DNA from 4 places in the Singulisphaera rosea genome. Region 1 is predicted to be linked to each of the others. Evidence: riboswitches for the same ligand, from Rfam matches in the RefSeq annotation. Region 1 holds a riboswitch; each other region holds the start of a gene.
What was found. Region 1 has a riboswitch for cobalamin ahead of ACYOEI_RS37405 (ABC transporter substrate-binding protein). Riboswitches for the same ligand answer to the same signal wherever they lie in the genome.
Positions count from the first base shown of each region.

Region 2: linked by a shared signal. The riboswitch ahead of ACYOEI_RS07105 (DUF1559 domain-containing protein) and the one ahead of ACYOEI_RS37405 (ABC transporter substrate-binding protein) in region 1 are both predicted to bind cobalamin.
Region 3: linked by a shared signal. The riboswitch ahead of ACYOEI_RS31980 (DUF1559 domain-containing protein) and the one ahead of ACYOEI_RS37405 (ABC transporter substrate-binding protein) in region 1 are both predicted to bind cobalamin.
Region 4: linked by a shared signal. The riboswitch ahead of cobN (cobaltochelatase subunit CobN) and the one ahead of ACYOEI_RS37405 (ABC transporter substrate-binding protein) in region 1 are both predicted to bind cobalamin.

Region 1 covers NZ_JBTYIP020000040.1:16,781-24,283, forward strand. The annotation lists gene ACYOEI_RS37380 (helix-turn-helix domain-containing protein) at 1-136, shown strand, start outside; gene ACYOEI_RS37385 (hypothetical protein) at 133-1,098, shown strand; gene ACYOEI_RS37390 (response regulator) at 1,422-1,778, shown strand; gene ACYOEI_RS37395 (hypothetical protein) at 1,886-2,851, opposite strand; gene ACYOEI_RS37400 (hypothetical protein) at 3,266-4,000, opposite strand; cobalamin riboswitch at 4,382-4,592, shown strand; gene ACYOEI_RS37405 (ABC transporter substrate-binding protein) at 4,781-5,647, shown strand; gene ACYOEI_RS37410 (FecCD family ABC transporter permease) at 5,644-6,663, shown strand; gene ACYOEI_RS37415 (ABC transporter ATP-binding protein) at 6,660-7,439, shown strand.
Region 2 covers NZ_JBTYIP020000003.1:168,144-175,646, reverse strand. The annotation lists gene ACYOEI_RS07120 (sulfatase) at 1-592, shown strand, start outside; gene ACYOEI_RS07115 (PP2C family protein-serine/threonine phosphatase) at 680-1,525, opposite strand; gene ACYOEI_RS07110 (beta strand repeat-containing protein) at 2,436-4,781, shown strand; cobalamin riboswitch at 4,851-5,050, shown strand; gene ACYOEI_RS07105 (DUF1559 domain-containing protein) at 5,164-6,225, shown strand; gene ACYOEI_RS07100 (PepSY-associated TM helix domain-containing protein) at 6,458-7,503, shown strand, end outside.
Region 3 covers NZ_JBTYIP020000027.1:83,966-91,468, reverse strand. The annotation lists gene ACYOEI_RS31990 (cellulose binding domain-containing protein) at 1-974, opposite strand, end outside; gene ACYOEI_RS31985 (hypothetical protein) at 1,263-1,547, opposite strand; cobalamin riboswitch at 1,582-1,781, shown strand; gene ACYOEI_RS31980 (DUF1559 domain-containing protein) at 1,903-2,937, shown strand; gene ACYOEI_RS31975 (hypothetical protein) at 2,982-3,161, shown strand; gene ACYOEI_RS31970 (hypothetical protein) at 3,202-4,116, shown strand; gene ACYOEI_RS31965 (sigma-70 family RNA polymerase sigma factor) at 4,248-6,479, shown strand; gene ACYOEI_RS31960 (HD domain-containing phosphohydrolase) at 6,652-7,503, opposite strand, start outside.
Region 4 covers NZ_JBTYIP020000019.1:175,739-183,241, forward strand. The annotation lists gene ACYOEI_RS27155 (BON domain-containing protein) at 1-438, shown strand, start outside; gene ACYOEI_RS27160 (thiamine phosphate synthase) at 641-2,194, opposite strand; gene ACYOEI_RS27165 (glutathione peroxidase) at 2,551-3,138, shown strand; cobalamin riboswitch at 3,545-3,704, shown strand; gene cobN (cobaltochelatase subunit CobN) at 3,896-7,503, shown strand, end outside.

The sequences.
Region 1 (7,503 bases):
GTGCGTGGCGGACTCGCTCGGCTACCCTCCGAGGTCGGCCGAGGGCGTCGAGGGCCTGAAGCGGCTCGTCGAAGAGTGGGCGTCGGCGTGGGTCATCTGCCTGTATCTTGTCCCGAGAGATTGGTCGATCCGATGAGGACGAACCTGGAAATCATGGTCGACTACCTCTCGGGCCGCGACAGCGGCTCGGGCGACTCGATCCGACGCGACCTCGGGGACCCGACCGGTGGCGCGAGCCGGTTCCTCGAAGCCCTGCGCGAACAGACGAAGTCGATCTTCGAGACGGCGGGCGAGGCCGATCATGCCTTGCTCAAGCCGCCCCCTACCCCCCTGGCCCTTGTGCCGCACGACTACGCCGTTGCCCCGAAGGCCCGGCGCTGGCCCACGGCCCTGGCCGCCGCGGCGGCGCTCCTGGTCGCGGCGACGGCCGCGCTTTGGGATCGCCAGACTCAATCCCGACGGTTCGAGGTGGCCCTGGCTCACCGGGACGAGGCCTGGAAGGCCTGGATCGGTCGGCTCGAATCCGAACGGGCCGCCAGGGACAAGGCCCTGTTGGCTGCGGCCAAGCCTCGAGAACAACCCAAGCCGTCCCCTGCCCCGCAACCCGACCCGAAGCGGCTGGAGACCGAACGCCTACTGGCCCAGCTCGAGGTCGGCCTCAACAACAAGCTCGCCATGCTCGAGAAGCGGATCGATGAGAACGTGGCCCCGCCGGCGCAAAGCGTGCCCGAGGACCCCTCTCCCTCGGTCGAGCAGATGCGCCGCGAGATCGACGGCCTCAAGCGTGAGACCAGTGCCAAGGACAAGGCGCTCCGGCAAGACTACATCGAGATGCGCTCGGTCCTCATGGGCGTCATGCGGCAGCTCCAGGGGCTGACCGACCTGGTCCAGAACCAAGGCCCCGTCTTCGTGCCCTTCCCCTACCAGGTCCCCTCGAACACACCCGACCGCGGCATGCCGCAAGGAACGATCCCCCCGGGGCTGATCCCCGGCCTGAATCAACCGGCCACCGGCGGCAACGCCCCCGCCCCGCACGGCGGGAATGCGACCGACCATGGCACGCACCGCCCGGCGAACGGTGACGCCAAGAACCCCTGAGTCGACCGGGGCCGGACCCTTCCCGGGGACGGCTCGCGTCTCGATCCGTGCCCCGATTCGAGGGGCGCTGTCGATTTAGGACTTCAGGATTCCTCCCGACCGAGGAGAGGGGGTAAACTGGCTCGAGTGCATGCGACCACGCGGCACGCGAGAGTCCAATCAAGACCCTGGCGGATCGCCCGTGGTTTCATGACGCGTTTATGGGATCCATTTGCTGGGCCCCATGGGATTTTGACTTGTGCTGTTGAGCCCAGCGTCTAGAGTAGCAACGGGACCCGCGGGAATCCGCCCGCAATCCTCCGGCAAATCGCGCGGATCCGCCTATGCTCATCCTTATCGTGGAAGACGATAGGATCACTCGGCATGCCCTCCGATCGCTGCTCATCCAGGCGGGACACGAGGTCGTGGAGACCTCGACCTGTGTCGACGCGCTCGCGGCTCTGGACTCGGCTCCCGACTGGTTGATCCTGGATCTGATGCTCCCCGACGGGGACGGCGAGGCCGTGCTCCGCAAGATCCGGGAGGAGCGGATGGCGACGTCGGTGGCGGTCATCACGAGCACAGCCGACCGGAAGCGGGTCGAGACGGTCCTCGACCTGAGGCCGGACCTGCTCATGACCAAGCCGATCAACTTCCTCAGATTCCTGAGCATCCTCAAGGAGGGGGGGCCTCGGGAGTAGCCAGGATCGGCTCGCTTAGGGGCGACGGGATCGACGAACGAAAAGAGGCCCGGCTTTGTGAGCCGGGCCTCTCGCGATTTGGCGTTTTCCGTACCCCCGTCGTCGGATCAGGGCTGGTTGTCGACGAACGGAGGGAAGGCGAAGTAGTCGCGGGGCGAGCGGGTCGTGATCACGTACGGGACATAGCCCGGGGTGATCGGCACGGGGCCGCCTGGACCGACGAAGTACTTGATATTGCCCTTGTGGAGGACCTTGGCGATCAGGCTGTGGATCGGCGAGCCGAGGCAGAGCTTGCAGCCGCGGCCACCGCAGGCCGAGCAACCCTTACCGTGTCCGCCGCCGAAGAGTCCGCCCAGTCCGCCGCACTTGCCGCAGCCGCTGCCGTGGCAATCGCCGCAGAGGGAGCCCGAGGTGAGGCCGGGATCCTGGCAGGTGCCGCACCCTTGGCCCGCACAACGGTTGCAGCCGAGCCCACGGCGGTGGGCATGGCTGGGCTTCAAGGAGCAGCCGGGCTCGGAGCAGGACGTCTGGGGCGAAGCGATGACGGACGACTGTTCGGTCGCGACGACCGGGCCGCCGATGATCGCCTTGCCGACGACCGGCCCGCAGGCCTTCGGGTCGCCGCAGAGCTTGTGGAGCGAACGCTTGCCCTGGCAGAAGCCGCACCCCTTGGGGGAGTTGCCGCACGCCATGCAGGGGTCGCCGCAGCCAGCCTTGCCACACCCGAGGCCGCCGAGGCCGCCGAGTCCGCAGCCAGCCTTGCCGCACCCATGATCGCCGAGGCCGCAGCCTCCGAGGCCACATCCGCCCTTGCCGAAACCGCCGAGTCCGCAGCCGAAGACGCCTAGGCCACATGCACCGCCGTGGAGGAGCCCGCAGAGCTTGCCCTTGTCCTTGGCGTAGTGGCCGTAGGGGACGGGCGGGGCGTAGAACGGGCCACCGGTATTGATGTCGATGGCTTCGACCTCACGCTCGAACTCGTGATGGAACAAATCCGCCTTGGCCGTTCCGACCAGCGCGGCCGACGTCAACACGAGCGCGAGCACGAACACCCGCCGATTTCCGAAACGCATGATCAATCCCTTTACATCGTATCGGGGTATCCCTCCTGGAGTGTCCGGAAACAAGCGAGCGGCGGCAGCGCCCCGCGCCTTCCTACGCGCGGATCCTGCCGACAAGCGAGGCCCATGACCGGGACCTTACCCTAGACGCCCGAGCCTCGAGCGACCGCCATGCGGCGGGGCTGCGAGGAACGGCTTGAGGGGCCGCCGCCACCTCCGACTCGGGGTGACGGCACGGTCCGGTATGACCTTGCCATAGTGCATCGGCCGGTCCGCCCCTCTCACTGGAGCGAAACCGGATTTCGGCGCAAGCGCGGACGGGCCGAACGTCGATTTGACGTTGGGCCCGTCCGCTCTCGCTGCGTTCTTGATATGTGTCGAGAGGCCCGCGCCCTGCCGGGCGCGGGTCTCGCGAGATTCGATGTCTCAGCGGCCGCCGGGGCCGTAGACCATCGAGGAGGGGAGCTCGTTGACCTTCTGGGGAGCCTCGTCGTAGCGGATCTGGGCGTGGGTCTCGCGGGTCTTCTTTTCGCGGGCGTCGCGGGCGTCGCGGCCGATGGCGGCGAAGCCGAAGAGGTGGCTGATGACGTGGGGCCGGCCGGAGCCGCCGCCCGGGATCGGCTCGGGGGCCGGCAGGGCCGACTGACGGACGGCGCTATCCGACGACCTCATGGCCATTCGGCCGGCCGCTTGGGCGCCTCGACGGGGCTGGACGACGCCGATGGGCGTGGGATCGGCCGTGGGGCCGCCGCCGGTGCTGGCGTAGCCGGGCGCCTGGGAGGCGTCCATCGGCATGGCGCCACCGGCCACGGCATGGCCCGGGGCCTCACCCCCCTGCGTGCCATAGGAGGTCACCACGCCCCCCATTGCGGCGGCCTCCGCCTCGCAAGACGGGCAGGAGCCTTTCACGTAGACCCCATTCGGGCCCGTCGGCGGGGGCGGCGGGATCACGACGCCTTCGCCGGCGAGCTTCGCACGCTGGCAATCGGTGCAGAGGATCTCCCGGCCGAACACGTTCCGGCGATGCTTGTGGCCGCTCGCCGGCTTCGCCATGTTCGGGTTCGTGGAGCCTGATGGAACGTTCGAGTCGGCCCGGGTCGTGGCCGGGACCGACAGGGCCAGGACGCTCATCGCCAGGCCGATGCGACGGAGGCAGTGCATGGGAACTCCTTTCCCAAAACGAACCGAGTTCCCTCGGGAACTTCGGGATGGAAGACCTCGGGCCGCTCCCGGCCCACAGACAGATCCTGGAGTCGTCGGCCATCCCCCCCGAGGGACGACGACGGACGGGCCGCGCCAGTGACACGACCCTCCCGATCCATATCCCCATCATCGGCCTGTCCCGCCCGGAGTCTTGCGTAAAACCGGCCGGATCGACATAAGGCCCAAGACCCGTGCTACCTCCAAAAGCCGGGCCACTCGGAGAGCCCGACCTCGAGTCGGGGGGCCAGGAAAGGGCACACCGCGAATTCTTGTCGAACTTGCCGTTGCCGCCGCGCGGAGAGTCGCCGCAGCTTGACACCCGCACGATGGGCCGGGTCTAATCCGTATTCCTCGACAGGTGCCTCCTCGGCTCATCTCCGAAGCCTGGGGGGAGAATAGGGAAGACGGTGTGAATCCGTCGCGGGGCCGCCGCTGTGATCGGCCAGACCTCCGGGCGACGAGTGCCACTGCGAGAACAAATCGCGGGAAGGCCGTCCGGGAGCCGTTACGAGCCGAGAGCCAGAAGACCTGCCCGTCGAGCTGCTGTTCCGATGCTTCGGCCAAGAGCATCCGGGCGGGTCGCTCGCAGATCCTCTGCAACGAACCGGATGCCGGAGGGCTGAAGCCGCCTCTCGTTGCGTGCCCGGCTCGGCGGAAGGTTTGCTTCCTCAGATGACTCAATACCCCTCCTCCGGTCTCCCCGGCTTTGTCCCCTATCGAGCGAGATGTCGTGGGTCCTTGGCTTTGGCCTGCCTTGTGGTCGGCTGGGTCGGGTGCGCCCCGTCGCCGGGGCCGGCTCCTCGAGTGACGAAGCCGGTGCGGATCGTCTCACTGACGTTGGCGACGGACGAGATCCTCGCGGAGATCGTGCCGAAGGAGCGGGTGGTGGCGGTGACCACGCTCGCCGATGATCCGGAGATCTCGAATGTCGCGGGCGTCTACCCCAAGGGCATCCCCAGGCTCCGAGGGAACGACCTCGAGCCGATCGTGACGCTGGCGCCCGACCTCGTCTGCGTCGCGCCCTATAACACGGCCGACTTCCTCAGCTTGCTCGAGCGGTCGAAGATGCCGGTCTTCCGGAACGACGCGCTCCACAGCATCGACGAAATCGAGGCCGGGGTGCAAACCCTCGGAGAGCGGGTGGGCGAGCCTGGCCGGGCCAAGGCCGTGGTCGAGCGCATGGAGGCTCGTCGTCGGCGGCTGGCCGATCGGATCCGGGGGGTGACGGATCGTCCTCGTGTCCTCTACTGGTCCGCCGGATTCACGTCAGGGAGTCGGACCACGATCGACGACATCATCCGCGAGGCCGGGGGGCGGAACGTCGCCGAGGAGTTGGAACTGGACGGGTCGGCGGAGATCTCGCCCGAGAAGGTTGTGGCCGCCGATCCTGACGTCATCCTCCTCTCGCGCTGGAAAGAGGACGAGCGGCAGAGCCAGGTCGCCATGCACCCGATCCTCCGCCATTTGAGGGCCGTCCGCGAGGGGCGGGTGATCGATGTCGAGGGGCGGTTCCTCACGAGCATCTCCACGCACGTGATCGCGGGGGCCGAGCGGCTCGCGGCACGACTCCATCCCGGGCGTTTCGGCGCCAAGGGCTCGCCATGACGCGCCCGGCCGCGATTACGGGGATGCTGTTCGCGGCCTACCTCGGGCTGGCGGCCTGGGGCACCGTCTGGGGTACGGTTTCCCTCCCCCCCGGACACGTCGCCCAGATCCTGGCGGGGGCCTCGGGGCTGGGGTCCGATGACTCGGTCCCGGCGAATGAACGGTTCCTGGTCCTGCACGTGCGGCTGCCCCAAGTTCTCTTACTCGGCCTGATCGGGGCGGCCCTCTCCTGCTCCGGCGCCGCGCTCCAGGCGACGTTCGAGAACCCGCTGGCCGATCCAGGAGTCCTCGGGGTCAGCGGCGGTGCCGCGCTGGGGGCGGTTCTCGCGATCCATTGCGGGCTGGCGGAGACGGTTTTCCTGTCGATGCCGGCGTGCGCATTCTCCGGAGGCCTCGTGGCCTCGCTCCTGGTTTACTCTTTGACTTACCTGGGGGGACGCCCTTCCGCCGCCACGCTGCTGCTGACCGGCGTCGCGGTCGGGAGCATGACCGTTGCCGGCGTCTCGCTCGTGATGGTCATCACGAGGGAGCACCGGGTCCAGGAGCTCCTCTTCTGGCTCGTCGGCGGGGTCCGTAACCAGACGTGGGAACATCTCTGGATCGCCCTCCCCCCGGTCTCGGCGGGCCTCGCCGGGCTCCTGGTCCTGCACCGTCGACTCGATGCGCTCCTGCTCGGCGAGGAGCAAGCCTTAGCCGTCGGGGTGCCGGTGGCGGCGACGCGGATCTGGATCCTGGTCCTCACGGCGCTCGCGACGGGGGCGGCCACGGCGGTCGGCGGGACGATCGGCTTCGTCGGCCTGATGGTCCCGCACCTCGTCCGGCGGCTCACCGGGCCGAGGATGCTCCACCTCCTGCCGGGGTGTCTGGCGGGAGGCGCCGCGTTCTTGACGTCGTGCGAGCTCCTCTCGCGGGCGCTCTCGGGGAGGGTCGCTCTGCACCTGGGCATCCTCACAGCGTTCCTGGGAGGGCCGACGTTCCTGGTCCTCTTGAGGAAGACGGGAGGCGACCGGCCATGATTGTGTCGCCCTCGCTGAAGGCCGAAGGGGTCGCGGTCCGGGTCGGGAGTCGCACGCTCCTCGACGACGTCTCGTTGGCCTTGAACCCGGGGTCGATGAGCGTCCTGCTCGGTCCGAACGGGGCGGGCAAGACGACGTTGATCCGCGTCCTGGCGGGTCTGATCGCCCCGAGCTCGGGCGAAGTCTCGCTCGGCGAGCTCCGACTTCGCGACCTCTCCCGGTCGGCGATCGCCCGGTCGTGCGCTTATCTGCCCCAGTTGACGGCCAGCGGGTTCGAGCTCCGCGTGGAGGATGTGGTCACTCTCGGCCGTTTCCCCCACGTCGGGACGTGGGGACGGTTGTCGGCGATCGACCACGAGCGGGTCGACTGGGCAATCGCACGAGTCGGCCTGACACCGATGAGGCGCCGGACACTGCCGACCCTCTCCGGGGGCGAACGCCAGCGGGTTTTCCTCGCCAGGGCCCTCGCGCAGGAGGCCCCAATCCTACTCCTGGACGAGCCGCTTACGGCCCTGGACATCGGCCGACAGATGGAGCTCCTCAACCTCCTGGCCGAGCTGCATCGCGACGGTCACACGATCCTCGCCGCCCTCCACGACCTCCGCCCTGCCCTCGAGTTCTTCCCCCACGCCCTCCTGTTGAGCGAGGGTCGGAAGGTCGCCGAAGGGCCGACTCCTTCGGTGATTCACGGGCCGGCCCTTGAAGATGCCTTCGGGGTCCGGGTGCGGACCGGCGAAGGCTTGAGGTTTGCACCGACGAGCGAGCTGTCTGAGTAGCGGCGGTATTGTACACGGAGCCTCCCGGAATGCCGGTGGGCTGCTTCCTATTAATTGCTGAACA
Region 2 (7,503 bases), on a different contig from region 1:
AGCCATCTCCTACTGCGACGCGATGATCGGCCGCCTCGTCGAGGCCTACGACAAATCCCCCGAGCGGGACAACACCATCGTCGTCTTCTGGGGCGACCACGGCTGGCACCTCGGCGAGAAGCAGCACTGGCGCAAGTTCGCCCTCTGGGAAGAGGCCACGCGCGCCCCCCTCATCTGGGTCGTGCCCGGCCTCACCCAACCCGGCCAACTCTGCGAGCGCACGGTCGATTTCATGAGCATCTATCCGACGCTCACCGACCTCTGCGGGATCCCGACTCCTTCCCACATCGAGGGACGGACTATCCGCAACCTCCTCGCCGATCCGAAGGCCGCCTGGGACCAACCCGCCCTCACGACCTATCGCTTCGGCAACCACGCCGTGCGGTCCGACCTCTGGCGCTACATCCGTTACGAGAACGGCGACGAGGAACTCTACGACGAAAGAGCGGATCCCTACGAGTGGACCAACCTCGCGAAGGATCCAAGCCATGCGGCCGTCATCTCGGAATTGGCCAAACGGCTCCCCGCAACGAACCATCCCGACATCGGCGGGGTCGTCGGAGCCGCCGCGAAGAAGAAGGCGGCTCGATAGTCAAAAATCCTGTCCTGATCTGATCTGCCCTGCCCTTCCCTGCCCGAAACCCGGCTTCTTCCTCAAGCCGGGTTTCGGGAGGTTCATTCAAACGGATTTGAGCCCGAACACCTTGGCATAGACGTCGAGCTTTTCGCCGAGAGAGGGGGGCCGGACGCCGTCCCCCGTGTGGAAGAGAGCGACGAGCGTCGTGTCGTCGTCGGCCGATCGCCCCCCCCGGTAGTCCTCGACTCTCGCCAGGAGCGTTGGACCCATTCGATGAGGGTCGGAGAGGTCGAGCCCTCGAGCGAGGTTGAGCAACCCTTCTTCACCGAGCATGGCACCGGACGGGGTCGTCGCCTCGATCAGGGCGTCGGTGTAAAAGAAGACAGCGTCGCCCTGGCCGAGCGTGACCGAGAACTGGTGATAGTTCGTCTCATCGTCGAATCCGAGCGGGAGATTCCCGGCCTCGCCGACGTTCCGATCCATCAGGCCCCACGTCCCTGCCTTCGCGTGATACCAGAGCGGTCGAGGGTGGCCGGCGTTGCAGACAGTGAGCGTCTTCTTGTTCGCCAGGTAGGTGGCGATCACCGCCGTGGCGAAGCGCTGCCATTGGGCGAACTCGGTGAACTGTTGGTTGAGCGAGCGGACCAGCCTCGTCTGGCTCTTCGTGTTGATGTTCTTCCGCATGAGGTCGCGGAGCGTCGCCGAGAAGTCGGCGACTTGTGACCCGTGCCCCGACACATCCGCGACGATCAGTCGACTCGTCATCCCCCCGCCGCAGACCGACAAATAGTGAATGTCGCCCCCCCGCGCGGCCCCTTCATACGGCAGGCTGTATACCCAGGCCTCGAGCCCGGGCATGCTCAGCGCCTCCTGGACGGCATGGCTCCCGCCCCGGATCTCCATGCAATGCATCGCCGCCCCCTCGCGTGGGCTCGCTTTCGATGTCATCGGGTCCCCTCGACAAGGGTCTTCGATCGTGGCGGTTCCCGCCGGAGCCGACCTCGGTCGGTGACATCTCGGCGTTCGACGTCCAACCCGCCAGCGTAGCCGGCGCAGACGACTCTGGAAAGAGTCCTCATCGCCTCGTGACCGTCACCCCGAAGGCCGTAGATGAACATCGTCGCCGGCTGGCTCTCAGGCACTGAGACGAGCACCTTCAGTCGGAGGATGTGGTCCGCCGCTCGTCAGAGCACTTGCACGACACCCATGTCGAAATGTCCTCGTAAAGCAACATCCAACCGGCCAAAACGCGACGTATCCTAAGCAGTAGCCCGTCTCCTGCCAACGGTTCAACACGACGGCCGACGCCGACCGCCCTCATCCTGTATACGGGTTCTGATGCTTTATGGCGACATGCCACGCGATCGTGACTTGCCTAGATCTCCTCGATTCTCGGAATTCCCTCGGACGGATGGCGAGAAGAATCGGGTCGAGAGTATGAATTGGGTTGAATTCGTAGGCGGCGGGGATTGGGTTGAGCGGGGGGGTGCCAGGTTTTGATTCTGTGATCAAAAATGAATCGGCGAATGCGTGGAATGGAAAAAAGGGATGAATGTCGCGAAGAATCTTCGCCAAGACTTGGGAATGCATTCTATTGTCGAAATAGATTGAAAAAACGTGATGTTGTTACGATAAGCCTGCGAGAAGGACGGTCGGGGACGTTGTAGGAACACCGACCAACGTAACAAGACGGAGCGGCGGCCCGAAGTCCGCGCCCCCTCCGAGTCGTGCAACGACGGAGAATGCACCCTCGATGCTGGGAATCCGAGCTCTGCGCCCGCGAAGAACTCCCCGAAGATCGACCCGCCAGGCCTGGACGTTTTCGGGCGGGCTCGAATCACTGGAATCTCGGGTCGTCATGTCGGTGGCGATCCAGTACGACTACACCTATGACAACTCCGGCTTCTTCGCGAACAATCCCGCGGCGAAGACGGTCCTGGAGCAGGCCGCGGCGATCATCGGGGGTGGCCTGCACGACAGTCTCACGGCGATCACGCCCAATGCGGCCGGGGGCAACAACTGGTCGATCACTTTCGCCAACCCGAGCAGCCCGAGGTCGGGCTCGTTGGTCACGGTGAAAAATCCGACCGTGGCTGCCAACACGCTGCTCGTCTACGTGGGGGGCTTCGCCTCGCCGACCAGTGGCTATTCGTATTACACCGGCGCGGGGGAGTCTTATAGCGGCTCGAAGGATTTCATCCAGAACATCAATTCGCGAGGCCAGGCGGGGGCCCTGGGGGCGAAGCCGACGGACACCTCCCCTTGGGGCGGCATGCTCACCTTCAGCGCGAATTCGAACTGGAGCTTCGCGGGTACCGGCGGGACGCCCGGGGCCGGCCGGTACGATTTCCTCTCGGTCGCCGAACAAATGCTCGTGAGCACGCTCGGTTTCGGTACGTCGCTCCCATGGACGGCCAACGTCGACTTGATGAACCGCACCTTCACCGGAACCCATGCCTCGGTGAGCAACGGGGGGCCCGTCCCCTTGGCGACCGACAGCAACGGCATGTGGTCGACGAAGCTCTCCTCGAACGGCAAGGAGCCGTTGATGGACGGGCTGCTCGCCCCGGGCCAGCGTCGCGGGATGACCTCGCTCGACTGGGCCGGTCTGGCCGACGTCGGTTGGGTGACCGACGCGCTCTCGTTCACGACCCAACCCCCAACGAAGGTAACAACCGGAACCCGATTCGGCGTGGCCGTCACGGTCGTCGATCCCAACGGGTACAAGGATGCGTCGTTCAACGGTCCCGTCACCCTGAGGATGGGAGCAAACCCGGGCGGCGCGACGCTCGGCGGCACCCTCACCGTAAATGCCGTGGGCGGGGTGGCGACCTTCACTGGTCTGACCCTCGACAAGTCCGGCACCGGTGAGACCCTCCTGGCCACGAGCTCGCTCCTCCCCGCCTTCGCGACGACGACCCCGTTCTCCTCGTCCGCGTCATCGGCGGCGCAGCTGGCGATCACGACGTCGCCACCGAGCCGCGTGACGATCGGCGCCCCGTTCTCGATGGCTGTTACGATAAGGGACGGTAATGGGAATCCGGACAATAGCTACACCGGGCCCGTCACTCTGAGCCTCGCGACCAACCCCGGAGCTGGCGTTCTCGGTGGGACCTTGACGGCCCAGGCCGTCCGGGGGGTGGCGACATTCTCGGGCTTGACCCTAAGTGCGACAGGGGCGGGCTACCAGATCAAGGCGACCGCAACCGGCGTGTCGGCGGCGACATCCTCGGCAATCACGGTCACTCCGTCGGCGGTGACGGTCAAACCCGCGGCAACGCAGTTGGCGATCACCGCGCAGCCGCCGAGCAGCGTGAAGACGGCGGGCAGCTTTGGTCTGACGGTGACGGCGAAGGACGCGAGCGGGAATGTGGATCCCAACTACTCCGGATCGATCACGTTGAGCCTCGCGGCCAACCCCGGCGGTGCGGTCCTCGGAGGTACACCGACGGTCCAGGCGGTCCGAGGCGTGGCGACGTTTACGGGCCTGAAGTTGAACACCTCTGCGTCCGGTTACCAGATCAAGGCGACCGCAACGGGCCTTTCCGCGGCGACGACCACAGCCATCACGGTGACGCCCGCTGCGACGCGATTGGTGGTCTCGACGCTCCCGCCGAGCAGTGCGAAGACGGCGGCCGGCTTTGGTTTGAAGGTCACGGCGAAGGATGCGCAAGGCAACGTGGACCCGAATTACTCCGGCCCGGTGACGCTGAGCCTCGCGGCGAACCCTTCCGGCGGGGTGCTCGGTGGGACGCTGACGGTCCGGTCCGTGGGCGGTGTGGCGACGTTCTCGGGACTGACGTTGAACGCGGCCGGGGCCGGCTACCAACTCCTGGCTACGGCGGCGGGCTTGCAGTCCGCGACGACGACGTCCATGACCGTGATTCCCGCCGCGACACAGTTGACCATCTCAACTCAACCACCGAGCAACGTGAAGACGCTGAGCGGATTCTCGCTGACGGTCACCGCGAAGGACGCGAGCGGCAACATCGATCCGAACTACACCGGTACCATCACGCTCACCTTGGCCGCAAACCCCAGCAACGGCATGCTGGGTGGGACCTTGACCGTCAAGGCCGTCCGCGGTGTGGCGACCTTTACCAACCTCTACCTGACCAGGTCGGGAGTCGGTTATCTGATCAAGGCCACAGCCGCGGGGCTGACCCCGGCCACGACGTCGACGATCACGGCCAAGACGGCGTGAGGAGGCTCGGGGGCTCGGGGCCTCGCGATTGGGACCGCCGCTCCTTGACTGGGGCCGATGAGGTTGGTTCTAATCCCATGCTCGACGGGTGCTCCCCATCTCGAGAGGGGTCGGGAGATAATAGGGAAGACGGTGAGAATCCGTCGCGGGGCCGCCGCTGTGATCGGCTAGGCCCCCGGACATTCGTGCCACTGCCGCGAGGTGGGAAGGCGGTCCGGGAGCCGTTGGATGCCGAGAGCCAGAAGACCTGCCCGTCGAGTCGCTGTTCCGATGCTTCGGCCACGAGCATCCGGACGGGCCGCTGGCAGACGTTCTGCAACGGGCCGTGCGCTCGAGGGCCGAAGCTGGTCCCTTGCCCGTCCCGGCAGAAAGATCTCACCCCATGCCTTCCCTCCCGTCCGTCCGCCGTCAGGGTTTCACCCTGATCGAGCTCTTGGTGGTGATCGCGATCATCGCCGTCCTCATCGCGTTGCTCTTGCCCGCCGTCCAGGCCGCCCGCGAGGCCGCGCGTCGCGCCCAGTGCTCGAACAACCTCAAGCAGATCGCCATCGGGGCGATGAATTACGAGTCCTCGACGGGCGTCCTGCCGTCCAGCAGCTTCCCTTATCCCGCCGACCCCACCAGCACGAAGCCTTACCCGGACCACAGCGCGTTCGAGCGGATCCTCGGCTTCATGGAGCAGGTCCCCGCCTACAACGCCATCAACTTCTCTCGGACGATCTACGACAACGAGAACCTCACGATCGAGGGCCTCGGGATCGCCACGTTGTGGTGCCCGAGCGACTCGACCGTGTCGAAGACCGCTCCCCTGGTCCGGGTCGCCGCGGCGGCCGGCGGGATCAGCCTCCCGTTCTGGAATCCCGACCCGTTGCCGGCCGGCGTCTGGGCCCAGGCCCACGCGAGCTACCGGGGCGTCTCCGGCCTCTGGATCAACCCGCCGAAGAACATGACCCCCGCCGAGCTCCAGCGTGCCAAGGCGACCCACAACGGCATCGTGTTCATGGACAGCAACGTCCGGCTGGCCGACGTCACCGACGGCACGAGCTCCACGATGATCTTCGACGAGCGGGCCCAGGCCTACTACGTCAACGACGCCGCCACCACCCCGACGAGGGCGTTGTACTATCAGTCGATCTACGGGGCCTGGACCTACGGCTATTACTCGGCGCAGGGGATCTACAACGCGGCCCCGAACCGGTTCCGGAGCCCGTATTACCCCTCGAGCTTCCATCCCGGTGGCATCAACGTGGCCTTCTGCGACGGGTCGGTCCATTTCCTCAAAGATTCTATCGACGCCTTCCCCGTCGTGAACGACTACGCAGTGGCGGGCCCGCTCCTGAACGGGCCGAGCGGCTACAGCCTGGCCCCCAACGCGAGGATGGCGGTCTACCAGGCACTCGCCACCCGTGCCGGCGGCGAAGTGATCAGCGCCGACGCCTATTGATCCGCGAAGGTCTCGCTTTGAAGGACACCGGGCCGATGTTGCCATCGCATCCGAATCCGAGGCGCCCCAGCCGGCGCCCGTGGGGAACGATCGTCGCCACCCTGACTGCGGCCCTGGCCGTTGGGTGCGGGCCGCCCGACCCCGGGCCTCGTCCCACGCCCCCCGGCCAATCCCCGCCGGGGGCGCCGGACGCGTCGGGGCTTCCCAGCCCTCCGGGAAAGGCCTCCGAACGATGAGGTCCTACCGGGTCGTCCGCAAGGTCCACTCCGTTTTGGGCCTTGGTTGCGGCCTCGTCCTGGCCGCGACGGCGCTCAGCGGCGGGATCCTGGCGTTCCGCTCCCAAATCGATCGAGGACTCAACCCGTCCCTCTGGCGGGTCGAGCCCCTGCACGCCCGGGCGTCGCTCGATGCGGTTCGCCGCGCCGTGGAGTTGGAGTCCGCAGGTGGGCCGGCATTGCGCATGCTCCTCTTCCCCGACCGCGAAGGGGTGGCTCTCATGGCGTTCCTCGGCGGGCGAGACCCTTCGGATCGCTGGGAGGTCTTCGTCGACCCTCATTCGGCGAAGATCCAGGGCCGACGGCGATTCGGCACCGGCTTGATCGACCGGATCAAGGCGTTCCACGTCGAGCTCCTCCTCGGCAAGCAAGGCCGCCTGGTCGTTGGAGCGATCGGGCTGCTTTCCCTGACCCTCGGAGCGAGTGGCACCTGGCTCTGGTGGTGGACGAGACCCCGAAGTGTCGACGGGCCCAGGAGACGAGTTTGGACAGCCCTCGATGTCCACCGGCAGGTCGGCATCCTTGGATTGGTCCCGACGACCGTCCTGGCCGTCACCGGCGCATCCCTGATCTTCCGGCCCTATCTCGCGCCGATCGTTGAACGGATCACCGGCCCGATGCCCTTGGACCTCTCCGCCCGGTCCTCTGGGGATCGGACGCAGGCCCCGCCGTCGCTCGACCGGATCTGCGAGCTGGCCGCAAGAGCCTATCCCGACGCCCGGATCACGAGGCTCTATCTCCCCGAAGGACCGGAAGGTTCGTTCGCCGTCCGCCTGCGGCTCCCCGAAGAGGGGAACCCGCACGGCAATACGGCCATCCTCCTCGACCGCTACGACGGCAAGGTCCTCCGCAAGCTGACCTCTCGGTCCGCGAACTCGCTCCAGCAGATCCTCTGGTACGCGCCCTATCCGTGGCACACCGGCGACGCCCTGGGCCTTTCCGGTCGGTGGCTAGCCGCCGCCTCGGGAGCGATCCCCGCCATCTTGCTGGTTTCGGGGGTGCT
Region 3 (7,503 bases), on a different contig from region 1:
CTCCCGCCGAACCCGAAGCTGACCGACGCCCCGGCGGCCACGGCGCCGTTGTAACTGGCGTTCTGGACCACGTAGTGATCGCCGACATGGCTGACGACCGCCCCGTCCCAGATCGATGAGATCTGGCCGGCGAAGTCGAACCCGAGCGTCCAGTTCGTCCAGGCCTTCGTGCCGCTGTTCTTGATCGTGACAAGTCCGTTGAAGCCGCTCCCCCAGTCGCTGGTCACGAGGAAGCTCGCGTCGCCGCTGGTCGAGGGTGGGGCGGTGTCCTGGATCGTGCCGGTCCCCTTTGCGGTCCCGAGGGTCGCGCCGGCGGGGCTCGAGAGGACGACGGCGAACGTCTCGTTCGCCTCGACGACCTTATCCGCGAGGACCGACACGGAGACGGTCTTGCTCGTCTCGCCGGGGGCGAAGGTGAGCGTGCCGCTGGTCGCCTGGTAGTCGGAGCCGGCCTTGGCGGTGCCGTCGGCCGTCGCGTAATGGACCGTCACCGAACTCGTCGAGGGGGCCGACAGGCTGACCTTGAACGCGAAAGGCGTGCTGCCGCTGCTCGGCTCGGCGGCCGTGACGTTGCCGATGGAGAGTGTCGGAAGCGTGGTCGTCCCGCCCCCGCCCCCTCCGCCGCCCATCGATGCGCCGTTCAGGAGGTAGTTGGTGGGGGCGGCGGTGGTGTGCCCGGGACTCCCGTTGAAACCGAAGGAGACGCTACCGTTCGCGGGGATCGTGTTGTTCCAGTCCGCCCCTTGGATCACGTAGTGGTTGCCCACGTGGCTGACGATCGAGGCGTTCCAGATCGAGTCGATCGACGCCGAGTAGTCGAACTGCAACACCCAGTTATTGACGCTCGTCGCCTGCGAATTCGCCAGGTTGATCGACGCCTGGAAGCCCGTGCCCCAATCCTGCGCCACGCTGAAGCTCGCGGTCGTCCCCGCCGGGACCCGACGAACCTCGAGCGCCTCGCTCGCGGGCCTCATTCGACGGCGGTCCTGCCGAGGCTCGACCCTGCCGGAAAAGTCGGAGATGTTCATCGTCGGGACTCTCGAGGTGAAAGTGACGGGTGGTAGTCGGGGGCGATTCCCCATCTTCGCCGGAGAGGCGAACCGGCACAGGCCGGCTCACCCCTCCTCATCCGGACGCGTCATAATGAACTAAAATTTACATGTAAAAACTAAAATGATTTGAAATCAAAGAAATGAAGACGTCTTTCTCTCTGCCGGCGCGTCGAAAGGCCGTTGCGGCCGTTCCCACGCCCAAGCGATCAATCATTGGTAGTCATAGGCCAAAAATCGACGGTTGGCGATGATGTGTATTATTTGCGACGCCGCCCGGTGATTGGATGCATCATTGTGTGGATTTTGTGCTTGGTTTGGCTCGTTCGGCGGTAAATTTGAGGTGATCTGCCGCACGACAGGCTGAGAGACGTCATTGGCCTTGACGATTCCCGCGATCACTCCGAACGGTCCACCACGACTCCAAGGCGCATTTCCAATCGTCCGTCGCGTCGGCGTGACGAATCCGTGGACCAGGGTTAAGCGCGTCTCACTCATCAAACCCCTTGACCCGGCGGAGAGGGGTGGGGTCTAATGCCCGTCCTCGACAGGTGCCTCCGACCCGGATGCGGGGTGGGGGATAATAGGGAAGACGGTGAGAATCCGTCGCGGGGCCGCCGCTGTGATCGGCTAGGCTTCCGGACATTTGTGCCACTGCCGCAAGGTGGGAAGGCCGTCCGGATGCCGTTCGATGCCGAGAGCCAGAAGACCTGCCCGTCGAGTTGCTGTTTGGATGCTTCGGCCACGAGCATCCGGGCGGGCCGTTCGCAGACCGTCTGCCAATGGGCCATGCGCCGGAGGGGCCGAAGCGGAAGCTCCCTCCACGCCCGACCCGGCAGGAAGGTCTGCGCTCATGTCTGCACGTCTCCGCTCAAGCCGCCGTCCTGGTTTTACCCTGATCGAACTGCTGGTGGTGATCGCGATCATCGCCGTGCTGATCGCGCTGTTGCTCCCGGCCGTCCAGGCCGCGCGTGAGGCCGCCCGACGGGCGCAATGCACGAACAACCTGAAGCAGATGGGCCTGGCGATCTCGAACTACGAGTCGGCCACGGGCACGCTCCCACCCGGCTCGTTCTGGGCCGCCTCGGGCACCGGGCCGGGGAAGACGGCCGATGGGTTCAGCCTGTTCGTGATGATCCTGCCGTTCCTCGAGCAGCAGCCCGCCTACAACCTCGTCAATTTCAATCTCTCGTATAAGAATCCGGCGAATTTGACGATCGCGGGGGTCGGGATCTCCGCCTTCGCCTGCCCGAGCGACCCCTCCGCGTCCCGGAAGCAGCCCCTCTCCGCGACCATCTACCAGGCGCCGCCGGCCGGGACGACCTGGATGCAGGCCTTCACCAGCTACGCCGGCTGCACGGGGACCTGGGACGTCCGGCCGAAGCTGACGGCCGCCAACTTCGCGCAGCAGGTCGGCAACATGAACGGCACCATTTATATGTACGGCGCGACGCGGATCGGCGACATCACCGACGGGACCAGCAGCACGATCTCGATCGGCGAACGCGGCCACTCGCTGCTCACGCCCGCCGACCAGGTCGTCAACCAGTTCTGGAACTCCGGCTACTGGTACGACTCCATGTTCGAGACCTATTACCCCATCAACGCTCATAAGAAGCCGGTGGGCATCCTCGGCGCGCGCTACGTCGCGAACGCCTCCAGTCTGCACCCGGGCGGGGCGAACTTCGCGTTCGTGGACGGCTCGGTGCGGTTCCTCAAGGACACGATCGACTCCTGGTCGATCAACCCGGCGACGATCTCGGCGGCCGGGGTGTCGTACGACGCGACGGCCAACGTCTACTCGGCGGCGAGCGGGTCGCGATTCGGGGTGTATCAGGCCCTCTCGACGAGGGCGGGCGGCGAGGTCATTAGCGCGGACGCGTATTGAGCCTGATCATCCCTCCCCAACGCCCCTCGGAGCTGTCCCCTGCCATGGCGTCTTCACCCCTACGCCGAGCGCTCGCCTTCGTCTTCCTCGTCGTCCCGTTCGCGGCCGCCGGCTGCGGACAGGACGACTCAGGGACCATCGACCTGAAGAAAAGGGCCGATCCCGCCGTCTCGTCCCCCGAAAAGCCCCGGGAATTCCGCAAGGGCGACCTCGAGGAACGCTGACGTCCCACTCGCGACCACCAACGATCACAGGACGGCCGAGATGACGACCGAATCCTCGCCGGCGAGGGCTCCGCGCCCTCGCTCCCGCGTCCGGTACAACGCGGCGATGAAAATCCTTCGGCGTGCGCACATGTACGCAGGATTGTCCCTGACGCCGTTCGTGCTCCTCTACGGGGCGACGGCGTTCCTGTTCAACCACCCCGACTGGTTCTCCGACCGGTCGGTCCAACTCATCACCGAGGGGGATGCGGCCGGCACCCCGCTCGGGTCGTTCCCCTCGGCCGAGGCTATGGCGTCTCGAGTGGTCGAGGCGCTCAATGCCAAGGGCTCGTCCCGGGTCCGGCTGTCCTCGGCCCAGACGCCGGCGTATTCGCGCGACCTGGCCCTCACCGCCCGGACGGCCCGCGACGAACAGGTCGTGTTCGTCGAGTTGGAGGGTCGGGTCGGCACGGTCCGCTCGGCCCCGATCTCGAAGGATGAGGAGCCCGGCTGGTCGCGGGACGTGGTCGACCTCGGGCAGGCGCCCGCGGCGACGGCCAGGGATGCGGTCGCCTCGATCCTAGCGAAGTGGGGCCGGTCATCTCAGGATGTGAAGGTCCGCACGGCCCCCGAGCTGATTTTTGCGGCCGAGGACGATCACGGCGCCTGGCGCGTGGCGTACCACCTCCAGACCCAGGCCCTGGCCGTCCGGCCTTTGGGGTCGGACCTCTCGACGCGAAGGTTCCTGACCGGCCTGCACCTGGCCTGCCGGTATCCCTCGCGGCTCGACGTCCGTTGGGTCTGGGCGTTGATTGTCGATGCGATGGCGGTCGGCATGGTTTTCTGGGGTGTTTCGGGGATGCTGATGTGGTGGCAGATGAAGTCGTTGCGTCGGCTCGGGGCGCTCGTCGTGGTGATCAGCCTGATCGCCACGGTCATGGTCGCGGTCGGGATGCACGACGTCCTCGCCCGGTAGGCCGATCGTCGCACGCCCCTCGGTTCGCGGAAGCCCTTCTCACGGAGCGATTTCCGTGAATGATGGAATAGTGGTCCCCGATTCGCGCATAAGAGGGAGCGACACGGGCGATCCACGCGAGGGCCGAGGTCATGACGATGGTGCGTCGGGGTAGGGTCGAGGATGACCTGTCGATCCTCTTCGGGGTCGGGGCGGTGGGGGGCGAGTCTGACGCGGAGCTCCTCGACCGATTCGTCTCGGGCCGACGCAGGCGGCGGAGTCGGGAGGCGTCCACCTCCGACTCCTCTGCCGAGCTGGCCTTCTCGGGGCTGGTGACTCGGTACGGGCCGATGGTCCGGGGGGTCTGCCGTCGGATCGTGGGCGACCTGCACACGGCCGACGACGCCTTCCAGGCGACGTTCCTGATCCTGGCGCTCAAGGCGGGATCGGTGCGGTTCGACGGCTCGCTCGGCCCCTGGCTGCACGGGGTCGGGGTGAAGGTCGCGAGGCGCGCGAGGGCCGTCGCGGCGGCCGATCGAGGGCGGGCGCGGGGGCTTGGGGAGGTCGATCCGGCCGACCCAACTCCGGCGGTCGACCGGCTCGAGGGGGCCGAGCTCGGGGCGGCGATTGACGAGGAGATCGCGCGGCTGCCGGCCCGGCAACGCGCGGTGGTGGTGCTCTGCGACCTCGAAGGCCTGACCCAGGAGCAGGCGGCGCGTCGGCTCCGATGCCCCCTGGGGACGGTCCAGAGCCGCCTGCATCGCGGTCGGTCGCGGCTCCGCGACCGGCTCACTCGCCTCGGCCTGGTCCCTTCGATCGGCTTGCCCCTCACGGTTCTCACTCCGAAAGACGTCTCGGCTGAGGTTGTGGGACGCACGGTCCGGGTCGCGCTTCATTTCCTGGGGAGCCGGTCGACGGCGGCGAAGGCGAGTGCCTTCGCATCCTCGGCCGCGTTGACGGAAGGGGTGCTGAGGACCATGATCCTGGCCAAACTCAAACTCGCGGGGGTCGCGTTGCTGGCCCTCGCCGGCGCGGTTGCGGTGGGTGCCCAACTGGTTCAGAACGATCCGGCCGATCCGCCCGAGGCCGCGGACGTGGCCACGGAGCCGCCTCATCCTGCCGAAGACGAGGCCGATTGGAAGCGGCGGAGCGTCAACCTCAAGCGTATCGGCCTCGCGCTGCACAATTACCACGACGCGAACGGTCATTTCCCCCCGTCGGCGATCGTCGATAAGAACGGCCGTCCCCTCCTGAGCTGGCGCGTCGCCATCCTCCCGTTCCTCGAGCTCGAGGGCGAGGGTGTGAAGGGGTCGGAAGGCCTCTACAAGCAATTCCGGCTCGACGAGCCCTGGGATAGCCCGCACAACAAGGCCCTACTGCCGAAGATGCCCGCGCCTTACCGATGGCCTTCGATGAAGGTGGGGTCCGACGTCAGGGAGATCGCGGCGGTCCGACGCGCCTTCGGCCAGGACGTCGACGCGATGCGACGCACGGAGGACGAGCGGAGCCGCGCCATCGAAAGGTACCATCGCCAAACGGGTAAGATGGCGTCGGCGGAATATGAAAAGAAGAAGAGGGAACTCCGCGAGTTGACCGATGCGAATGCCACGTTCTACCGGGCCCTCGTCGGCAAAGGAGCTGCGTTCGAGGACGAGCGGGGGGTCCGCTTCCAGGAGCTGACCGACGGCGTCGCGAAGACCATGATGGTCGCGGAAGCCGAGACCCCGGTCCCCTGGACCAAGCCCGAGGAACTGTCGTGTTCCCCCGACTCGGCGCCCCCCCGACTTGGCGCCCCGCTGCATGACGGCTTCGCCGTCCTGTTCGCCGACGGCCGCGTCCAGTACGTCGACAAGCGGATTGATGTCGACTCGCTCCGGGCGATGATCACGCGAAACGGAGGGGAAACCGTCGACGCCCATGAACATCTCCACAATCAACCCCCGTCCGACTCCCGTCGGACAGTCCACGCCTTCGAGGCCAGGACTTTGGAAGAGGCGCTCGGGCTCCTGAGGGGGCGGCTCTCGAAGGAGGGGCAGGCCGAATATGCCCCGTTGCTCACGGAGGAGAGGGTCCGCAAGGCCGTCCTCGTCGCAACCCAGCGGTTGGGGGATCGGCTGCGGAAGCAGGGTGAAGCCGACCCTGCGACGTGGGTCCTCTTCCAGCAGTCGGTCGAACCCGTCTTTCTGGCGGTCGGTGGTCGCGGGACCTGGTCGCGAGGCTGCTCGTTCCGGACGTCGTCACCGCTTCCACAGTCGGGAGGCAATGACCCAGGGGGGTGCGTCGTCCGCTTGACGTTCGAGGTGCCGGGGTCGGACGTCGCAGCGTTCGAGCTCCCCATCCTCGACGTCTCTTACGGCGCCGATCGTCTCCCGCCACCCAGGTGAGCGGATGTCGTCGGGGGACCTCATCCTGGCACGCGACCCCCTCCAGTGGCCTGGGCCTCTTCCCGTCCCCGCATCGGTGACGCGGGGGAGACCATTGTTGTTGTCTCCCTTGGGGAGGGATGGGGACGGCGAGGCCAGGGCGGCCGGTTGGATAGAGACCCGATGGCAAAGGTCAGTTAGATTCGACCGCGGTCGCCAGGTCGGAGTCGGTGCCCTCCTCCTCGCCGATCAGGTCGAGGAAGGTGGGGACGATGGAGGGGTCGAGGTGGGTGCCGGCCAGCGATTGGATGTATTCTCGGACCCGAGACTCGCTCCAGCTCGCCCGGTAGGGGCGGTTCGACCGGAGGGCGTCCCAGATGTCGACCACGGCGAAGATCCTCGCCGACAGCGGGGTTTCTTCCCCGTGGAGGCCTTGCGGGTAGCCGTTGCCGTCCCAGCGCTCGTGGTGGCAGTAGGGGATTTCCAGGGCAGGGCTGAGGAACGGGATCGTCCCAAGCCAGTCGTTGGCGAGCCGGGGATGCCTCTGCATCGACGCACGCTCGCCGGCCGTGAGCGGCCCCGGCTTGAGGAGGATGGCGTCGGGGATCCCCATCTTCCCGATGTCGTGGAGGAGGGCCCCACGCCGGACGTGCACCAGGTCGTCCTCGCCGACACCCAACTCGCGGGCGATCTTCACGGTCATCTCGGCGACGCGACGGCTGTGCCCCTCGGTCTCTCGATCACGCAGGTCGAGGATCTTGCCCCACGCCTCGATCGAGGCGTCGTAGGCCCCGGCCAACTCCATCCGCACGTCCTCGAGGTCCTGGCGGGTGGCTCGGGACGAACCCACGAAGTGGCTGACCAGCATCCCTTCCAACAGGAAGAGGGCCAGGTTGAATCCTTCGCCCGCGGTTTGGACGCAGGAGTGTCCGTCCCAAAGGAGCCCCGTCGTGAGACAAGCGATGACGGAGAGGGGCGTTGCCATGAGCCCCGAGTCCGACCCGCCGTACCAGGCCGCGACCATGACGCCGACGAGATACAAGAG
Region 4 (7,503 bases), on a different contig from region 1:
CATGCCCAGGACGGCCCGCTCAACCGGATCGGCCGCAGTCTCGACAAAGCCGGGAAGAATATCCGGGCGTCGGTCGAAGACGGGGTTGCGCGTGGGGAGATCACCGCCCAGGAGCGGGATCTGCTCAACCGCGTCACCAAACGGATCGATTGGGACAAGAAGATGGCCGGCTCGACCCTGCGGCTGGAAGCGCGGCCGGGTGGCGTCGTCGTCCTCCAGGGGTCGGTCACCAGTGAGGCGTCCAAACTGAGGGCGGTTGACCTGGTGGAGAACACCACGGGCGTCACATCGGTCGTCGATCAGCTTGCCGTGGTCAAGTCGGTCCGGGTCATCCAGGCCGACCCCGCCGTAATCGAGGCTCAGACCCCCGCTGCGGCGGTGGAGGTCGAGAGGCCGATCGTGGTGAGCCCCGGCGCGAAAGTCATTGTCCGGCCGTGATGCGGTGGGCGGCCGACCTTGACCTCGTCTTCGCTAACCTGGCTTGAGGGCCGTTCAAGTTCCACGGCCACCCGCCTGCCGGTCGAGTCTGCACGACCTCGGGAAATGCAAACAGGGCGACCTCACCTTCCCGTGAGTCGCCCTGTCGTTTTGTTCTCCAGACGCCCAATCCCGACGTCCGGTCATTTCGGCTCGATCCGATTCAGCCGTCGAGATCGAGGGCGTCGAGCTGGGCGCGGAGCTTGGCGGCGGCGGCCTTGGGGCGTTCGGCGCGGACGATGGCGGAGCTGACGGCGACTCGGGTGGCGCCGGCTTCGAGGACGCGTTCGAGGTTGTCTTCGCTGATGCCGCCGATGGCGAACCAGGGGAGGGTGGTGGTCTCGGCGGCGAGCTGGACGAAGGCGAGGCCGGCGAGGTCGGAGAAGTCTTTGGTGGTGCTGGCGAAGACGGGGCCGACGCCGAGGTAGCTCGCTCCGTCGAGGATCGCGCGGTCGAGCTGCTCGCGGTCGTGCGTGGAGATCCCGATCAGGGGGACGGACCCGACGATTCGTCGGGTATCGCGGAGGGTCAGGTCGTCTTGACCGAGATGGACCCCGTCGGCGCCGGCGAGGCGGGCGAGGTCGGGTCGGTCGTTGACGATGAACCGGGCGTGGGCCTGGGCGGTGAGGATCCGGACTTCCCGGGCCCTGCGGAGCCACTCGCGATCGGGGATCGCTTTCTCGCGGAGCTGGATGACCTCGACGCCTCCGGCCAACGCCTCGCCGACGATCCAGGTCAGGTCGCCGAGGGTGGGGAGGCCGCCGACGAGGAGTTGGAGTCTCGCCGGGCCCAGGACCCGCGCGGAGGCCACGGCGGTGAGGGTGAGCTTCTCGAGCGTGTAGACGTCGTAGCGGAGGACTTCGAACCGTCCGGCGAGCCAGACGTCGACGAGCTTGCCGTACTCCTCCAGGGTCCTGAGGGCCTCGGCGGTCCGCTTGAAATTCGCGGTCAGGACGGCGCGAGGGTTCTCGCGGGCCTGCTCGGAGGTCGTCATGATGTGCGTGCCGACGTCGCCTCGGGTGTCGCGCGAGGCGATGAGCAACTCGGCGTCGAAGCCTCGGACGGCCTCGGCGAGCCGGTGGCGGACCTCCTTGAGCCGCTTCGTCAGCGCGGGGTCGCCGAGGACGAAGCGGACGTAGTCCTCGACGACGCGAAGCCCTTCCCGGGCTCGATTCGCCGAGGCGTCGAGGATCCGGCCGAGGTCGACGGCCTGGGTCGGTTCGACGAGCTCGAGCGGGGGGATCTCGTCGGCCATCGGGATCGGCCCGGCTTCGGACGCGGCGCCAGGCGTCAGGCTTTCGAGGAGCGACTCGAGCTCGATCCCGACGCCGGCCAGGAGGTCGGCGGCCGGTCCCGGGGTGGCGACCATCCCCGCGAGCAGGTGCTCGGTGCCCACCTGTCGGCCCCGTTCGAGCGACTTCGCCCGGAGGGTCGCGTCGTTGATCACGGCCCGGAACGAGGGGGAAAAGGGAAGGGCTGAAGCACCTTCCGGCGTCTCGAGTCCATCCTCGTCCGGCCCGCCTAGTCCGAGGGCCTGGTAGAGCCGTTCCGACTCCAGCCCCGACTGGGTGAGCAACTCGGCGGCGCGGCTCTCGGCCTCGTCGATCAGGGCCGCGAGCAGGTCGATCGGCTCCGCGGCCGAGGCGCCGCGCAGGAAGGCACGGACTTGGGCTCGTCCCAGGGCCCTCGAGGCGCCCTCTGTCAGAGAGTCTTGCATGGCTTGATCACTCGGGTCCGACGGAGGTACGCGGGGTGATGACCTTCACGACCCCTCGGCGGCCGCTTGGACCTCACGACGTCCTCGAGAGGCCCGTTCGGCCCCCTTCGCTGGCCCGGCTTCGCCGGGGAGTCGAGGCGAGAACCTCGCGTGGGGGACGCCGCCTGGAGGGCCACTGTTCAAGATATCGAAATCTCTGGACGCGAGAGCCCCCGCCTTGATTTCCGAAATAGGCCTTGCCATGATAATGCGGTAGTCGCTCCTCCTACAATGTCGGGTTAGTCGCACAAGCCAGGGCGGCCCTTCCTCCGGGCCGTTGCGTTCGTCCCTCCCTCCTCCTTGCACAGGAATCCACAGTGCTCGACCGTATCCTCCCCCTTCTCCTGGCGACCCTCTCCCTGCTATTGGTCGCGCGGGTCACCCCCGCGGATGAACCCGCCAAGAAGCCCACGTCCGTGCACGCGTTCCAGGCCAAGGACATCGACGGGAAGACTGTGGACCTCGCGAAGTTCAAGGGCGAGGTCCTCCTGATCGTCAACACCGCGAGCCAGTGTGGGAATACGCATCAGTATGCCGCGCTCGAGACGGTCTATGGGAAATACAAGGCCGATGGCTTCGAGGTGCTGGCCTTCCCCGCCAACGAGTTCGGGAACCAGGAGCCCGGCACCGACGCCGAGATCAAGTCGTTCTGCAGCTCGAAGTACAGCGTGACGTTCCCGCTCTTCGCGAAGATCGTCGTCAAAGGGGAGGCGATCCACCCCCTTTATGGCTTCCTGACGAGTCCGGAGACCAACCCCAAGTTCTCCGGACCCATCAGCTGGAACTTCGCCAAGTTCCTGGTCAACCGCAAGGGGGAGGTTGTCGCCAGGTTCGACCCTGAGGAAGGTCCCGACTCGGAGAAGGTTGTCAAGGGGATCGAGAAGGCCCTGGCTGACCCGAAGTGAGCTGGCCGCGACGGAGGAGTGAGGAGACGGGAGGTCGAGGGCGCGGTGCCTTGCGGGATGAATTGGTCGAGCACGAGTGAGAAACCCCGGCCGGTTGGTCGGGGTTTTCGCTTTGCATCCCACCTTGGGGATGATCTCGTCGTCGACTCTGTCCGGGGACGCTTGGCCGTGGCGTGGGTCGGATTTTCGCGGTCGTGGTTCAACCCTCTCGCTTACTTCGTTGTGCTCGGCTGGAAAAACGGATTAAAGTCGGATTCAATTTATAATAATTTGGTTTGGTACTTCTTGGATGTCTTGCCTTCGGCGGAGTCGTCCTTCCTGCCGATGGATAGGCTGTGCCGGGCAGGTATGGGTTGTCGGAGGGCTCGAGTCTCGGCTAAGATCGCTCGCGGTACGAATGTAGGCTGAGGCTTGCATCCGTGCAAAGCTGGGGGCATCCCCCCCTCAATGAAAGCGGCGAAGCCGGTGTGATTCCGGCGCTGTCCCGCAACTGTAACCTGGGCGCGAGGCTGCCACAGCCTCGTCGACCGGGAAGCCAGGTCGACCGCTTGAGCTTATCCCCATATACCTCGAGGAAGGTGAGGGAAATCCATGTCCGAAGTCTCAGGCTCACGCACTCCCCCGTCGCTCGATCCCACGACCCGGCTCCGGAATTGGGCGGAACCGCCCGAAGCTCGCTCCTAGCCGCGAGACGCCGGATCCCCCGCCCCGAAGTGCGCGACCCTCTCGCGCCGTGGCCTCATAAGTCGATCGAGCCATGCTTGGCGTCCAGGCGACGGTGTTGGCCCATGCCAACTCGAGCCCGATGACCGAGCGAAACGCGAGCCGGAGCCTAATCCCCGTGTCATTGCGAGCGAATCGCCGTCGTGTCTTGAGGAACGATGGGAAGACGATCCACGTCTTGCCCCGGCGCGGGCATTTGTTGGTCTGCCAGCGGGGATGCTGCTGCGGGCGCGAAGACCGTGGCAATCCGATCGTTCCCCTCGATTTCTACAAGCAAGAGTACAAGCGTCGAGGGATCCGGGACAACGTCCAGCTCACCATGAGCGGTTGCCTGGGGCCTTGCCCGCTGTTGAACGTGGCGCTGGTGCTCTTCGACGGCCGCCGAGTCTGGTTCCAGTCGATCAACCACGAGTCGCGGATCCTGGCGATCTACGACTACATCGACCGGATGCTGGCGGCCGATCGCTACCTCCCGCCGACGGCCGAGCTTGCCGAACTGGCGTTCGACTTCTACGCCTGGCCCGAGGAGGCCGTGCTCTCCGGCGAATCGTCTCACGATCGAGGCGAATTCATCGATCCGGGCTCGAAGCTCGTCGACGAGATCTTGCTGCTTTCCCACGCCGACACCGACCTCCTGGCGCTGCGGAGGGCGATGGCCGACCAGCCTGTGGGACTGCCCATGGTCCGGACGGCCAGTCTGAACCGGGTGAAGAGCGACGAGCACCTGGCATCGCTCGTGGACGACGGCGGCCGGGTCGCTCGCGTGGTCGTCGCACGCGTCCACGGCGGCCCGGACGACCTGCCGGGGTGGCGTCGGCTGGCGCAGTATGCTCGTCAAACCGACCTGAGGCTGCTGCTCATCAGCGCCGTCGGACCGACCGACCCGGAATTCCTCGCGGGCTCGACCGTCCCGACCGCCGTGATCGAGCGAGCGGCCGCCTATCTCCTGGCGGGCGGGACGGCCAACATGGAGAACCTCGTGCGGTTCCTGGCCGACGAACTCTTGCGGGCGGAGCTTGGCTTCTCGCCGCCCGGGAGTCCGCCGCGTCACGGGGTTTATCACCCGGATCTCCCGCTCGAGACGACGTTGGCCGAATGGGGAGCCTTGCGTGATCCGTCGCGGTCCACGGTCGGTCTGCTCTTCTATCGCGCCCACTGGCTGAGCACGAACCTCGAGTTCATCGATGCCCTGGTGCGTGCGATCGAAGCGGCGGGGGCCAACGCCCTGCCGGTCTTCACCGACTCCTTGAAGGAGCCGTCGAGGGCGTCGGAACGTCCTTCGGCGGCCTGGCCCTCGGCGTTCGACCTGTTCTACGACGGGGACAATCGGCTGATCGACGTGCTCGTGACAACCATGTCATTCGCGATGGCGGAGACCCGGAACTGGACCCACGGCGGATCGGTGGATGCGCTGGAGTCTCTCGACGTCCCGATCCTCCAGGCGATTGCCAGCGGTTCGGCGAAGCCGCAGTGGGAGGCGAGCCCGAGAGGGCTCGGGCCGCTCGACACGGCGATGAACGTCGCGGTGCCGGAACTCGACGGGCGGATCATCACCGTGCCCGTCTCCTTCAAGGAGTCTTCAGGGCCGGGTGCTCTGGAGGCGCCTCGATACGTGCCCGAGCCCGACCGGGCCGCACGGGTCGCCGGCCTCGCCGCGAGATTCGCGACGCTGGGCAGGCTCCCGAACGAACAGAAGCGAGTCGCGGTCATCCTGACGAATGCTCCGGGCAAGGCCGCTCGGATCGGGAATGCCGTGGGGCTCGATGCACCCGCCTCGCTGATTCGGCTGTTCGCGGCGATGCGCGAGGCGGGCTACCGGATCGAGGGTGTACCGCCCGACGGCGATGCACTGATCCATGAGTTGATCGACCGGTGCTCCTATGATGAGACGTTCCTGACGACCGAGCAGCTCGCCAATGCCGCGGGGCGCGTTCCTGTGGAACAGTATGCCGCGTGGTTTGAGGAACTGCCCGAGAGTTTGAGACGCGGGATGATCGAGCAGTGGGGGCCGCCGCCAGGCGCGGCCTACGTGCAGGACGGGGCGATCTCGCTGGCGGGACTGGAGCTGGGAAATGTGTTCCTGGCCCTCCAGCCGCCTCGAGGTTACGGCATGGATCCCGCGGCCATCTACCACCAGCCCGACCTGCCGCCTCCCCACAATTACTATGCCCTCTACCGCTGGCTCCGAGACGACTGGGGCGCCGACGCGATCGTCCACTTCGGCAAGCATGGGACCCTGGAGTGGCTGCCCGGCAAGGGCGTCGGCCTCTCGAGCGGTTGTGCCCCCGACGCCTTCCTGGCCGATCTGCCGCTGTTCTACCCGTTCATCTTGAACGATCCCGGCGAGGGCGCCCAGGCGAAGCGGCGCGGGCATGCGGTGGTCGTCGACCATCTGGTCCCCCCGCTGACGAACGCCGGCGTCTACGGGGAACTGGAACAGCTCGCACAGCTCGTCGATGAGTACTACCAGGTCGAACTGCTCGACCCGTCGAAGCTGCCGGTCCTGCAACGCCAGATCTGGGACCTCATCAAGCGGGCGCGACTCGACCGCGACCTCGCGCGGCTGATGACCCAGGACCACGGCGATCACACGCACGATTGGGACGAGGGCCTGACCGCCGACGGCACTCCCGTCTCGCTCGCGAGCATGCAGGGACGCGAGGTTGCCCACCTCTTGGAGGACCTGGACGCCTACCTCTGCGAGCTTGCCGGGGCGCAGATCCGAGATGGCCTCCACATCTTCGGCCAGGCCCCAAGGGACGAGACGCTCGTCGAGTTGCTTCGCGCCCTGACCCGGCTGCCGAACCTGGAGGCTCCGAGCCTTCGTGCCTCGGCCTGTGCCCTGTTCGGGCTCGATCCGGATGAACTCCAGGACGGGCTCGGAAAGCGACTCGACGGCGAACGGGACGAGGCGGTCCTCAGGCTCGCGGATCGCACCGGCAAGCCGATCGTGACTCGGGGGGATGCGCTCGAGGCGGTCGACTCGCTGGTCGGCCAGTTCTTAAAGGCCTTGCACCGCGACGGGTTCGACGGGGAACGGGTCGGCGAGGCGATCGGGTCGGCGTTCGGCGACGAATTTCGAACCGACGAAGTGCTGGCCCGGATCGGGGCTTTCATCTGCCGGGACCTGGTTCCGAAGCTCGCGAAGACGGAGGAGGAGACGACGAATCTGCTCGCGGCGCTCGGAGGTCGCTACGTGCCCCCCGGTCCCAGCGGAGCTCCGACCCGAGGCATGGCCCACGTGCTGCCGACGGGCCGGAATTTCTATACAGTCGACCCGCGAAGCCTCCCCTCGCCGTCGTCCTGGGAGGTCGGACAGGCCCTGGCCCGCGAGGTCGTCGAGCGTCATCGAGTGGCAACCGGCGAGATGCCCGAGCGGGTCGGCATCAGCGTCTGGGGCACGAGTGCAATCCGGACGCAGGGGGACGACGTTTCCCAGGTCCTCGCGCTCCTGGGTGTGCGGCCGACCTGGCACCGGGAGAATCGTCGAGTCCTTGGGTTCGAGGTGATCCCCCTCGAAGAACTGGGAAGGCCCCGGGTCGACGTTGTCATTCGGATCAGCGGATTCTTTCGTGACGCGTTCCCACACCTGATTAGCCTGTTGGACGAGGCCGTCGAATGCGTGGCCACGCTCGACGAGGA